Regions from separate parts of the Fructobacillus sp. ESL1129 genome, predicted to be linked through region 1. Evidence: riboswitches for the same ligand, from Rfam matches in the RefSeq annotation. Region 1 holds a riboswitch; the other holds the start of a gene.

Region 1 (6,248 bases):
GACGAGGACTTTATCATTGATCAATTACCAGGACATCCTCAAGTTAAACTGGTCACCGGCCTGTCGGGGCATGGTTTTAAGTTCGCTAGTGTCCTTGGAAAAGTCTTGGCAGACCAAGTGGCCGGGAAGGATGTTTTCCTTGATTTGAAACCTTTCTCGCTTAATCGTTTTTAATAAGAACAAAAGAAAAAGCCCGCTAGGGGCTTTTTTATTGTTTTACTGTGCCAATTGATTAACTGGTGGGTTAAATTCACGCATGGCTTCGGCCAGGTGCACGAGGTTAGTGATGAAGCGCTGGGTTGGCGCTGCCACACCGTTTGCCTCCGCCAAGTCGGCAATCCAACCGTTGATGTAGTCAACTTCGGTCGGACGGTTTTTAACAAAGTCTTGATACATGGAAGGGAAGTGCAAAGGAACCACTTCACGGGCCACGTAGTCAACTTGAACGAGCATTTCCTCGCGTGTCTCCAATAAAGTGATACCGGCTGCAGCAGCTGCATCGTAGGCTTCGTCCACCAATGGCTTCGCAATGGTCGGCACGAATTGGTCATAGGAAAGCAAGTTTCCCATGCGGGCCTGGAACATGGTCGCGATTGAGTTTTCCACGGCGTTAAAGAATACCTTGGTCAACAACGTGCCCATAAAGTTGTTTGAATACGTTGGATTCAAGTGGGCAGCCTGAAAGTCTTCCATGACTTCTTTGGTCGCTTCCGTTTCTTCTCCGGATAAATTCGAGTATGCGGAAGCGCCGGAATTGGCTTTACCAATGAAGTCGACGTCGCCAAAGTCATTCAAAATCGTCGCGATCATGGCCGTTCCGCCAATGATCTTGTCATCCTTGAAGTAGGATTGCAATTTCTCAATGTGGCCCATTCCATTCATGGCTCCGACGGCCACTTGGTTATCCTTAAAGTGGGGCGCCATACGCTCCAGGGTCTCAGCCAGTTGCATTTGCTTCATGAAGAAAATCCAAACATCCGGCTCGCCGGTATATTCTTCTGGTGAGTAAATATTGACTAGCACGGGGTGCTTGTCTTCGTGATCGCGTGATTGGTAGACGAGGTTGCCCTGTCCCTTAATTTTGTCGATCGATTCTTTTGTCGGCTCGACAAAGTCAACGGACTTACCAGCCACTTCCTGAAGCAAAAGCCCATAGCGCAACCCCATGGCACCCGCTCCAACAACAGCATATTTCATCGTACAACCTCCTATTTCATTAAATGTTTTTCATTTGTTTTTAATAATATACCAATAACAAAGCTTGTCTGCAAGACTTTATGTAATTCGTTATAATAAGAGGGTTAGAAAATAAAGGGAATTCATTCAATCATGGAAAAAGAAATTTACTTAACCGGTGACCGACCAACCGGAAAACTGCACATTGGGCACTATATCGGTTCCCTAAAGAACCGGGTGGCCATGCAAAACGAGGGAATTTACGACCCTTACATTATGATTGCCGATACGCAAGCCTTCACTGACAACGCCCGTGATCCCGAGAAGATTCAACGGTCACTTCGTGAAGTTGCCTTGGATTACTTAGCGGTCGGGATTGACCCAAAGAAGTCAACGATTTTTGTTCAGTCTCAGATTCCGGCTTTGGCGGAACTAACGATGTTTTACATGAACTTAGTTTCTTTGGGGCGTTTGGAGCGCAACCCAACGGTTAAGACAGAAATTCAACAAAAGGGCTTTGGAGAAGGGATTCCTGCTGGCTTTTTGACCTATCCTGTCTCACAGGCGGCCGACATTACGTTGTTTAAGGCAACGAAGGTACCGGTTGGGGATGATCAAAAGCCAATGATTGAACAGACAAGAGAGCTGGTTCGCGCCTTTAACAATGCGTACCATACTGATATTTTGGTCGAACCTGAAGGGGTTTTCCCACCAAAGGGACAGGGTCGCCTACCAGGGATTGACGGTAACGCCAAGATGTCCAAGTCTTTGAACAACGGCATTTATCTGTCAGATGATGACGAGACGTTGGCTAATAAAGTCAAGTCCATGTATACTGATCCGACCCACATTCGGGTGGAAGATCCTGGCCACGTGGAAGGAAACGTTGTCTTCACTTACTTGGACATCTTTGATCCGGATAAGAAGCGGGTCCAGGAATTAAAGGAACACTACCAACGTGGTGGCTTGGGGGACATGAAGTTGAAAAAGCACTTGCTTGAAGTCATGGAAGCTGAATTGGCACCAATCCGGAAACGGCGCATGGAATATGCCAAGGACATGGATGCGGTCATGGCCATGCTTCAAGAGGGGTCCCGTAAGGCAAATGAAAAGGCTGAAGAGACCATGAAGCAGGTCCGAGCTGCCATGGGTATCAATTATTTTGGTTAAGCAGCAAATGATGAGTTGTATTGAGAAGGAAAGGTCGTAACGGCATTGTTCTACCCATTGAAAAAGAGACGATTTTTACCCATTTTTTCATTAATCGTCTTCATTATCTTATCGATCATGTTGCGTTTTAACAGTACATTTTTGACCATGATTGATGCCGTAGTGGCCATCATTATTCAAACCGTGGCTGCTAGCAAAATTGGATTCTTGCTCGTACCCGCCTATTTCTTGAAAAAATTCTGGATTGTTTGGGTGCTGAGCATTGCCTGGGCAGCTTTCTTGCGGACGCTCGATTTCAAAGTCGGTTTCTGGTGGTCTTTGGCCTGTTCATCGATTCTAGTGGTGGCTAGTTGGGGATGGTCTTTGCTGACTTTCTTTTACTGGGACGATGGACCGGTGTTATCGCAGTGGATGCCGGCTGTGGCCAGCGTGGTTTGGGTCTTTTTGTTATTTCAAATTAAGCAAGCATTGGTTGTTCGACTTCCGGTGGCGCAATGGGTGAAAAAAACAATTGAAGTCATCATGGTCTTGTTTTGGATTGACTTGGCCTTTGCTGCCATCGTTGATTACGACTTTTCATCCATCACGTTGATTGGGGCTGCTCTAATTGGTTATTATTACTTCCGTTTGACTGCCACTGTTTACATTCGTGGCGGAAAGCGCCTTCAACAATTTTTTGGTGTTGACGGTAAAATTTAATTGTGCTAATCTAAAGCCAACAAACAAAGAGGTTGCAACCAAGATGAGTCGCACTGGAGAGTCCACCCAGGACGTTGAACCAGTGTTAAAGGTGCGGTTGCCGAAAGTTTTCCCTCGGGGGAGGGGGAACTTGGGACGTGAAAGAAAATTTCCCGGACTGTCGTTTTTTAAACGGTGCGCTTTGCTATCATGCTTAAAAAATGTGATGACGCCTACTTTTGTTTTTGTACAGAAGTAGGTTTTTTGTTTGTCAAAACAAAATGGAGGTTTTTGCTCATGGCAGAAACAAATGTGAATACAATCAAGCACCAGCTCCAAACCCGCCACGTTTCAATGATTGCGCTTGGTGGTTCAATTGGAACTGGTCTCTTCTTAACATCGGGTGCTTCGGTTTCACAAGCCGGGCCATTTGGTGCCATTGCTGCCTACGTGGCAATCGGTATCATGGTCTACTTCCTGATGACGTCTTTGGGTGAAATGGCGACTTTTGCCCCAACGTCAGGATCGTTTGCTGAATACGGCAATCGTTTCGTTGACCCGGCTTTTGGCTTTGCCCTTGGCTGGAACTACTGGTTTAACTGGGCCATCACCTTGGCCGTGGATACCGTCACGGTTGGGTTAGTTGCCCAATTCTGGCTGCCACAGGTACCATCCTGGATTTTTTCAGCGATTGCCTTGGTCTTGATTTTCCTAATTAACCTTTTCTCCGTGCGCACTTTTGGTGAAACGGAGTTCTGGTTGTCCTTGATTAAAGTGGTGACAATCTGTTTCTTCCTCTTTATCGGGGTTTTGGCCATCTTTGGTATCATTAACTCCCACACGGACGTGGTTCGCAACTTGACGGTTGGTAACCATGGCTTCGTTGGTGGCATGGGTGGTATCTTGTCCGTCTTCGTTGTGGCTGGGTTCTCTTTCCAAGGAACTGAACTAATCGGGATTACGGCTGGTGAAGCCAAGGACCCTAGCAAGTCCGTTCCTAAGGCCATTCACTCCGTCTTTTGGCGAATCTTGCTTTTCTACATCGGGGCCATCTTCGTGATTTCCGCCTTGGTTTACTACAAGGACCCCCGTTTGATGTCAGCTGCCGATTCCGGCAACATCTTGATGTCACCCTTCACGATTGTCTTTAAGAACGCGGGGATTGCTTTCGCTGCTTCTCTGATGAATGCAGTTATCCTGACTTCTGTTTTGTCAGCCGCCAACTCCGGTACGTATGCGTCAACGCGTACACTTTACTCGCTGGCTAAGAAGGGGCAAGCACCAAAGATTTTTGGTCGCTTAAGCAAAAATGGTGTTCCTTGGGCAGCGCTGCTCTTAACAATGGCCGTTGGCTTGCTTGCCTTCACTTCTGAAATGAAGGGTGGCAACATCGTTTATGGTTGGTTGGTGTCCGCTTCCGGTTTGACCGGCTTCATCGCCTGGATGGGTATTGCCATTGCCCACCTGCGCTTCCGGCGGGCTTACGTTGCCCAGGGGCACAAGGTTGATGACCTGATTTACAAGGCAAAGTGGTTCCCATTCGGGCCAATCTTTGCTTTGCTCATGTCCATCATCGTTATCTGTTTGCAGGATCCCGCTTCCTTTGCAAACTGGGAATGGGATAAGATTGCCGTGACCTACTTGTCCGTGCCAATCTTTGTGATTCCATACTTTGGTTACAAATGGTCAAAGAAAACGAAGTTGATTCCGCTAGAAGACGTGGATTTGACGGGTAAGAAATAAAATGAAAAAGTCGTTCATGGATTTCCATGAACGACTTTTTATGTGGATTAACCACTTATCTTTCTATAGGGACCAGATTTCTCTAAAACGGTAACAGGATTTTTGCAACATGCTATTATCAAAATAGAACAAAGGAGAGAGGTGAGATCCTTGAAAGTGCTTTTAAATGTCTCAGAAGATAATGCGGAAGCGAAGATTCTAGTTAACGTACCCAAACGAACTGTCTTTTTTGAGAATTTATTTCTAAAAATCAAACGACTTTTGCATGAACAACAAGTAAATGTTGAACAAGATGGCGAATTTTATACCTTTGAGGTGAATGGTATTGAACGGGTATTTACAGAAAAGAAAAGCGTTTTTTGCCAAGTAAATGGGAAAAAATATCGAATCAAAAAATACATCTATGAAATTGCTGATCTTTTGCCGTCCGATTCATTCTTCCAAATTTCACAGTCGGAGATTGTCAATCAACACTTTGTCTGTAAGTTTTCACTGACGAAGACGGGTCTGTATCAAGTTGTGCTAAAAGACGGCAGCTATACCTATGCTTCAAGACGATACATGTACAAAATTAAAAAGGAGTATTTCAAATGATGAAGTTTTTTAAAGGACTACTTTCTAGCATTTCTGCTGGTATCACCATTGGGCTGTTACTCTCGCTATTTTTTAGCTATTGCTATCAACTAAACGTCATGCAGCCATCAGGTAATCGCTTTGTTGACAGTTTTTCCTCACCATTGCAGGCAATGGCGGTTGCTACATTGATTTGGGCAGGCATGGGGGCCATGTTTTATTTGGCATCCTTCATCTATCGAATTGAATCCATCAGTATCACCAAACAAACGACTTATCATTTCCTGGTGACTTATGTAGGTTATACGGTTCTAGCGCTCTTTGCCAAATGGTACCCCTTTACGGCAACCTGGTTTTTGATTTATACTGCTATCTACATTCTGATTTATATCATCATTTGGTTTTGCTCAATGCAGTCAGCCAAACACTTGGTAGAAGAAGTCAACGCATTAGCACTGAAATGATTTGGAAGATAAAAGAAGCAGAAGGTCAAGCAAAAATATGTTTTCAGTGCTAAACATGTAGCAGCAAGGACTGGCATTGCTTGATAAAGTCGGTGTTGTTTGCTAACATCATATCAACAGGGGAAAGGCAAGTAGGATAGGTTTTTTTGTCCTGCTTGTTTTTGGATTAAAAGGGTTGGAGGAAAAATGATGAATAAAAAGGGTCAGGAATTTTCAGTAGAAAAATTGCGTGCCGAATTAAATGAGTATGGTTATTGGATTTTATTCACTGCTGTTTTTTTAATTTCCTTTTTGTGTGGGATAGCAGTTGGACTGAATCATCTCAATCATGCTGGCATGTAGTTAAACATAAAAGGTCGCGCACGATTCAATTCGTGTACGACCTTTTTTAAGTTGCTAGAATTTACTCTCGTACTTTTCAAAAACTGTCTCTATCGGCCGAAC
Region 2 (6,248 bases), 650 kb from region 1:
GCCAACAGGAAGAAATTATTCGGGCTAATGATGAAGACTTGGCGGCTGCTAGTGACTTGTCTGGTCCCATGCGGAATCGACTAACCGTTAATCAATCAGTCATTCAAGGCATCGCCGCGTCTCTGCGCGCGGTGGCGACTTTACCAGATCCACTAGCTGGTTCATACGATTCCTGGAAGCATTCAACGGGTTTTAAAATAACCAAGAAAACGGTCCCACTTGGTGTGGTGGCCATGATTTATGAAGCGCGTCCAAATGTGACGGTTGATGCCGCCGCCTTGGCCATTAAATCTGGTAACGCAGTTATTCTACGGGGTGGCAAGGAGGCCATTCGAACGAATAAAGTACTAGCAAAAGTCTTGCGGAACGTGCTGTCTGACAATGGTCTGAATCGTAACATCATTCAACTAATTGAAGATACTTCTCATGAGAGCGTTAACCAATTATTAGGTATGCGCAAGTACGTTGACGTACTTATTCCACGTGGTTCTAAAGCCTTTATTGACTTTGTTGTTCAAAATGCAACCGTTCCCGTGATTGAAACGGGTGCTGGCAATACCCATATTTTTGTGGATGAATCAGCAGATCAAGACCAAGCAATTTCTGTGATTGTAAACGCTAAAACGTCAAAACCAGCAGTCTGCAATTCAGCCGAAAAGTTGCTGGTTCATGAGGCAATTGCGAAGGACTTTTTACCGAAGGTTGTGCAAGCCTTGATTGAAAAAGGCGTTGAGTTGCGTGGTGATGAGCAGTCACGGACGATTGATGATCGGATTTTAGCAGCCAATGAAAAGGATTGGGATACGGAATATAACGATTTGATTATGGCTATCAAAGTAGTGGAGGACTGCGAGCAAGCTATCGACTGGATTAACGAGCACACAACCCATCATTCCGAGACAATTTTATCTGAAAACGTTCAAAATGTGACAAACTTTATGAATCAAGTGGACGCCGCCGTTGTTTATCAGAACGTTTCTTCTCGTTTCACGGATGGTTTTGAATTTGGCTTCGGTGCGGAAATCGGTATTTCAACGCAAAAACTACATGCCCGCGGACCAATGGGACTTGCTGCACTAACCACCATTAAGTATGAAGTGTTTGGTGACGGACAAGTGAGAGAGTAAAAAAGGATTTCACATGATTATTCGTTTCGTTGCAATATCTTGTACCCATGACTTTTACCGACATATTGGCTTTACCGAGGTTAAAACACAAAAGAAATTCCTCAAGAAAATGAAATAATTAATTGAAAAAAGAGCGTCAGTCATCAAAACGGATGACTGGCGCTCTTTTAACTTTAGTGGTGTAGATTGGCCACAAAACGGTTATAATTTGTTTCTTCGCCCGTTTGAACAGGCCTCAACTGGGCTAAATCAAAATGACCACTGGACAGGTATTCTTCTGGAATGGTGACTTTATCAATAAACGTTGCATTACCAATTAATTCAATCCATGGTTGTTCTTTATCTTGATGAATTCGTGTCTTTACCATGCCTCCCGGATTATAAATCGTCAGTTCCTTACTTACATCGACTAGTTCGGGATGAATCATGGAAAAGGCATAGGAAGTGGCGGACATACCAGTACCACAGGCGTTGGTAAAGCCGACGCCCCGTTCATAGGTATGAACGAATAAAATATTTTTGTCTAAAATTTTGGCGAAATTGACATTGACGCCATCCGGGAAGTAGGGATTTTCTGCATTTAAACGCTGACCCAGTTGACCGAGGGTATCCGTTAAGTCCTCATCCGTTTCAACAAAACTAATCAAATGGGGGTTGGGGACGGCAATGGCGGTAAAGTGCAAATAATCGTGTAAAACGGGAAGTTTTGTATTAAAGATTCTTTCCATTTCCAAATGGTCAAATGGGAAAGCTTTCTTGTTAAAGCGAATCGGTGAAATCTCAACGGAAAACGCCGGTACCCCGGTCGCAAAGTCAGCTTCCTGTCGGACTTTTAAATCACTTTCAGCCGTTTCAACAGTAAAAGTCGTTTGGCCCTCGCGTTCTGATAAGTAGCGAGCCACCGTCCGTAGTCCATTGCCGCACATCGAAGCGATACTACCATCGGCATTAACGACTGTCATTTTGCCCAAGGGACCTGCATGTGTTGGCTCATCGACGACGAGTAAGCCGTCCGCACCTGGCCAATTGCCTTTTTGCTGACAAAGTTTTTGAGCAAGTTGGATTAACTGTTTATGCGACAAGGGTGTTTCGAATAACGTCTGGTCTAAGAGGTAAAAAGAATTATTGGATCCGTGGACATGGATAAGTTCAGTCATGGTTATTCTCCTGAAAGAAATGCTGGTAAATTGTGGCAACGGCACGTTTTGCGTCCTTTTTCTTCGTACCAATCATGGCTGAAATTTGAGAGGCACCTTGGTTAATCATGTTCACCTCGATGCCATTCATTGTTAGGACCGAAATGGCTTCAGCAACGGTTGTTGGCTTTAAAAACATGCCCTCACCAACAATCATGATGATCGTGTAATCTTCAATCCATTGCATGGCATCCGGTTCAAGCGTTTCTTCGATATCGGCACAAAGTGCTTGAATTTTATCCTCCGTTAACTGCCGATTATCAAAAATAATGGTTAAATCGTCAATTCCAGAAGGCATGTGTTCATAAGAGATGTTATAGCGGTAAAAAATTTGGAGTAACTTGAGCGTCAAACCGACCTCTTGGTTTAGTAAGTAGCGGTGCAAGTACAAGGCTGAAAAGTGATCGGAATTGCTGACACCGGTGATGGGATGGCTCGGGTGAAAGTCGTGTTCGGGAATAATTCGTGTTCCAGGATCGCTGGGACGGTTGGTGTTCTTAACATTGATGGTGACCTGTCCTTGAATGGCTGGAATAATGGCTTCATCGTTAAAAACGGAGAAGCCCGCATAGGAAAGCTCTCGCATTTCACGATACGTCATTTGTTCGATGGCGACTGGCCGGTCGACGATGTTCGGATTCGCTGCGTAAACCGAAGAGACATCCGTAAAGTTTTCGTACAAATGAACACCAAACCCTCTAGCCACAATGGAACCAGTAATGTCCGAACCACCACGAGCGAAGGTGGCCATATCGACTTTTTTGGTCACGCCGTAAAAGCCAGGAATCACCAAGATTTCATCGTCACTCCTTTTGAAATGTTTCATGTTGGTATAGCTTTCTTCTGTAATGGTTGCACTGTCGGGTTTCCCGGTCACAACCAACCCCAGCTCGGCTGGGTCCACAAAACGAGCCCGTTGGCCCAGTTTTTGCAAAATAAGGGCCATTAGCATCGCATTTAATTTCTCACCATGGGCTTTAAAATAAGCAAGACGGTAATTTTCCTGTCCAGAAAAGAGACGAGGCAATTGGATGATTGTTTTCCGAATTGTTTTGAAATCACTGGGGGATATCTGAAAATACTGAGCAATCGTTTCGTATCTCGCAACCAGTGTTTTTTGAATGTTTTCAATATTTTGGTCTAGTTCTGATAAAGTCGCATATTGGATTAAGAGATCGGTGACTTTTTGATCATTTTCGTCTCGTTTACCTGGTGCAGAAACCACCACAATTCGGCGCTCATGATTCGCCATGATAATCTGAGTAACTTTCTCATACTGTGGTCCGTTTGCCAGGGAAGAACCCCCAAATTTCACAACCCTTGTCATTTTCTTGTGCTCCTTTTGTTTTTAATTTGTTTGCATTGTATCAGCACTTTTTGAAAAAACAAGATAGAAAAAAGCCTAAAAAACGTCTTTTTTTGCGGCAGTATATGAAGAAAAATGATTAAAAACTTTTTAATAAAAAGGGTTGACGAGATTAAAAAATTAGTTTACTATTTGAGACATCGAAGAGGTTGCAACCGCGATGAGTAAGTTAGTCGAGTTCCTGTGTGGACGATAACGCTAACCGAAAGGCAAGGTTGCCGAAGCGCTTCAGCAACACAGGCTGGGGTAAGCTGGGACATCGTTCAATAGGCGATGGACTGTCACGATTTAATCGTGTTGCGCTTTCGACATTTGAAACCAGTTAATTTTTTGTGAACCATTGGATTCTCTTGTATGAAGTGTTAACCACTTCGTACAGGAGTTTTTTTTATGCCATTTTGACAAGGAGAGAACGGATGAACGAACAAATACAGGGAAATCAAATCAACGCTTCAGGCCATTTGACGATTGGCGGCTGTGATGCCGTGGCTCTAGCAGACGAGTACGGCACACCGGTTCTCGTCTACGATACGGCAAAAATACGCCACCAGATTCGAGCTTTCCAAGAGGTCTTCGAAGAAAACGAAGTCGATTACGCCGTTTGTTACGCCAGTAAGGCCTTTGCCAATACGGCCATGTACCAACTCGTCAACCAAATGAATGGGCATGTCGATGTCGTGTCAGCAGGCGAGATTCAAATGGCCCTGCATGCAGGTTTTCCAGCAAAGAAAATGACTTTTCATGGCAATAATAAATCCGAAGAGGAGCTGCGACTGGCTTTAAAAGTCGGAATCGGGCTCATTGCCTTAGACAATTTTCATGAAATTGCCTTGTTACATCGTTTACTAGAGGAAACAGGAGGACGGGCTAACGTCATTCTACGCATCACACCAGGGATTTCGGCCCACACCCATGAGTACATTCAAACCGGACAGATTGATAGTAAGTTTGGCTTTGACTTGGCTTCCGGGCAAGCTGATGAAGCCTTACAAAGAGTTTTACAAGAACCAAGGATGACCATGCTTGGGATTCACGCCCACATCGGTTCACAAATCTTTGAATTAGCGGGTTTTGAAGGGGCAAGCGAAAAGTTAGTCGACTTGGCCGCCCGGTGGGCAAGGGATTATGGCTATCAAACCAAAATTTTAAATGTTGGGGGCGGTTTTGGCATTCGCTATGTGAGTGCCGATCGACCACTTGCTCCACAAGACTTTGTCAATCTAATTATTCAAACTGTTAAACAGCGGACAAGGTCGTTGAACATCCCCACACCCGCCATTTGGATTGAACCGGGCCGGTCCATTGTCGGTCCTGCTGGCTACAGTCTTTACACGGTTGGGGCACGAAAGGATGTGCAGGGAATTCGTTCATACCTCGCCGTTGACGGTGGGATGGGCGATAACATTCGACCCGCTCTCTATGATGCTAAGTATGAAGCTGTTTTGGCCAACAATCCGTTGGCACCAGTAATGGAGACGGTTAGAGTGGCCGGTAAATATTGTGAATCAGGAGATGTTTTAATTCAGGAACAAGCCTTGCCGCAAACGAAGCCCGGCGACATTTTGGCAATTTTGAATACCGGAGCCTATGGCTATTCAATGGCCTCCAATTACAACTTGAATGTTAAGCCAGCGGTTGTCTTTGTCGAAAACGGTCGAAGTACCCTAGTCACACGCCGTGAACGAATTGACGATCTTGAACGACTTGATTTTAATTTGGATGGTAGCTCACGAGCATAGCTTTTATAGAAGAAAACGAAAAAAAGAGAGAAGAACAATGACAGAAATGAACGCAGAAGAAATTATCCAATACATTGGTTCCGCAAAGAAGAAAACACCGACAAAGGCATATATTAAGGGTGATTTAAGTAAGTTGACTTATCCAAATACGGTGAAAGTCTTTGGTGATGACCGGGTGGCAACGATTTTTGGTGACTGGGCCGACCTGGCTGCGGTTTTGCAGCAGCAGGGCGTTACCGATTACGAAATTGAAAACAACGCACGTAATTCGGCCGTGCCCCTCCTTGATTTAAAGAACATTAATGCCCGGATTGAACCAGGGACGGTCATTCGAGACCAGGTCACAATCGGTCACAATGCAGTGATCATGATGGGGGCGGTCATCAACATTGGCTGTGAAATCGGCGAAAATTCCATGATTGACATGGGCGTTGTCATGGGTGGCCGTGCCATCGTTGGTAAGCACGCTCACATTGGTGCAGGCGCCGTCTTGGCAGGGGTTATTGAACCCGCTTCCGCCCAGCCAGTCGTTATTGAAGACAATGTCTTAATCGGGGCCAATGCCGTTGTGATTGAGGGAGTTCGAGTGGGCGAAGGGGCGGTTGTTGCCGCTGGTTCCATCGTGACGAAGGATGTTATGCCACACACCGTGGTAGCTGGTAATCCTGCCCGCAAAGTCAAGGACGTTGATGCACAGACCGAGTCAAAGACGACTTTGGAAGATGATTTAAGAAAGTTGTGATGCTATGTTAACCGAAAACGATCTGATTCAGATTCGCCGTGATTTACACCAAATTCCCGAATTGGCTTTGGCCGAGCA

Evidence for each region. A riboswitch is a leader RNA that binds a small molecule or an ion and turns the genes downstream of it on or off. The one in region 1 is predicted to bind lysine.
Region 2: another riboswitch for lysine. It lies ahead of lysA (diaminopimelate decarboxylase); the one in region 1 lies ahead of ACSYSL_RS05435 (amino acid permease).

The regions. Positions count from the first base shown of each region.
Region 1 covers NZ_CP196668.1:1,091,170-1,097,417, forward strand. The annotation lists gene solA (N-methyl-L-tryptophan oxidase) at 1-174, shown strand, start outside; gene ACSYSL_RS05420 (ketopantoate reductase family protein) at 217-1,197, opposite strand; gene trpS (tryptophan--tRNA ligase) at 1,330-2,346, shown strand; gene ACSYSL_RS05430 (hypothetical protein) at 2,494-3,045, shown strand; lysine riboswitch at 3,064-3,235, shown strand; gene ACSYSL_RS05435 (amino acid permease) at 3,322-4,767, shown strand; gene ACSYSL_RS05440 (LytTR family DNA-binding domain-containing protein) at 4,924-5,361, shown strand; gene ACSYSL_RS05445 (DUF3021 domain-containing protein) at 5,361-5,804, shown strand; gene ACSYSL_RS05450 (hypothetical protein) at 5,991-6,146, shown strand.
Region 2 covers NZ_CP196668.1:357,647-363,894, reverse strand. The annotation lists gene ACSYSL_RS01805 (glutamate-5-semialdehyde dehydrogenase) at 1-1,127, shown strand, start outside; gene dapF (diaminopimelate epimerase) at 1,301-2,284, opposite strand; gene ACSYSL_RS01795 (aspartate kinase) at 2,277-3,650, opposite strand; lysine riboswitch at 3,825-4,003, shown strand; gene lysA (diaminopimelate decarboxylase) at 4,106-5,428, shown strand; gene dapD (2,3,4,5-tetrahydropyridine-2,6-dicarboxylate N-acetyltransferase) at 5,466-6,170, shown strand; gene ACSYSL_RS01780 (N-acetyldiaminopimelate deacetylase) at 6,175-6,248, shown strand, end outside.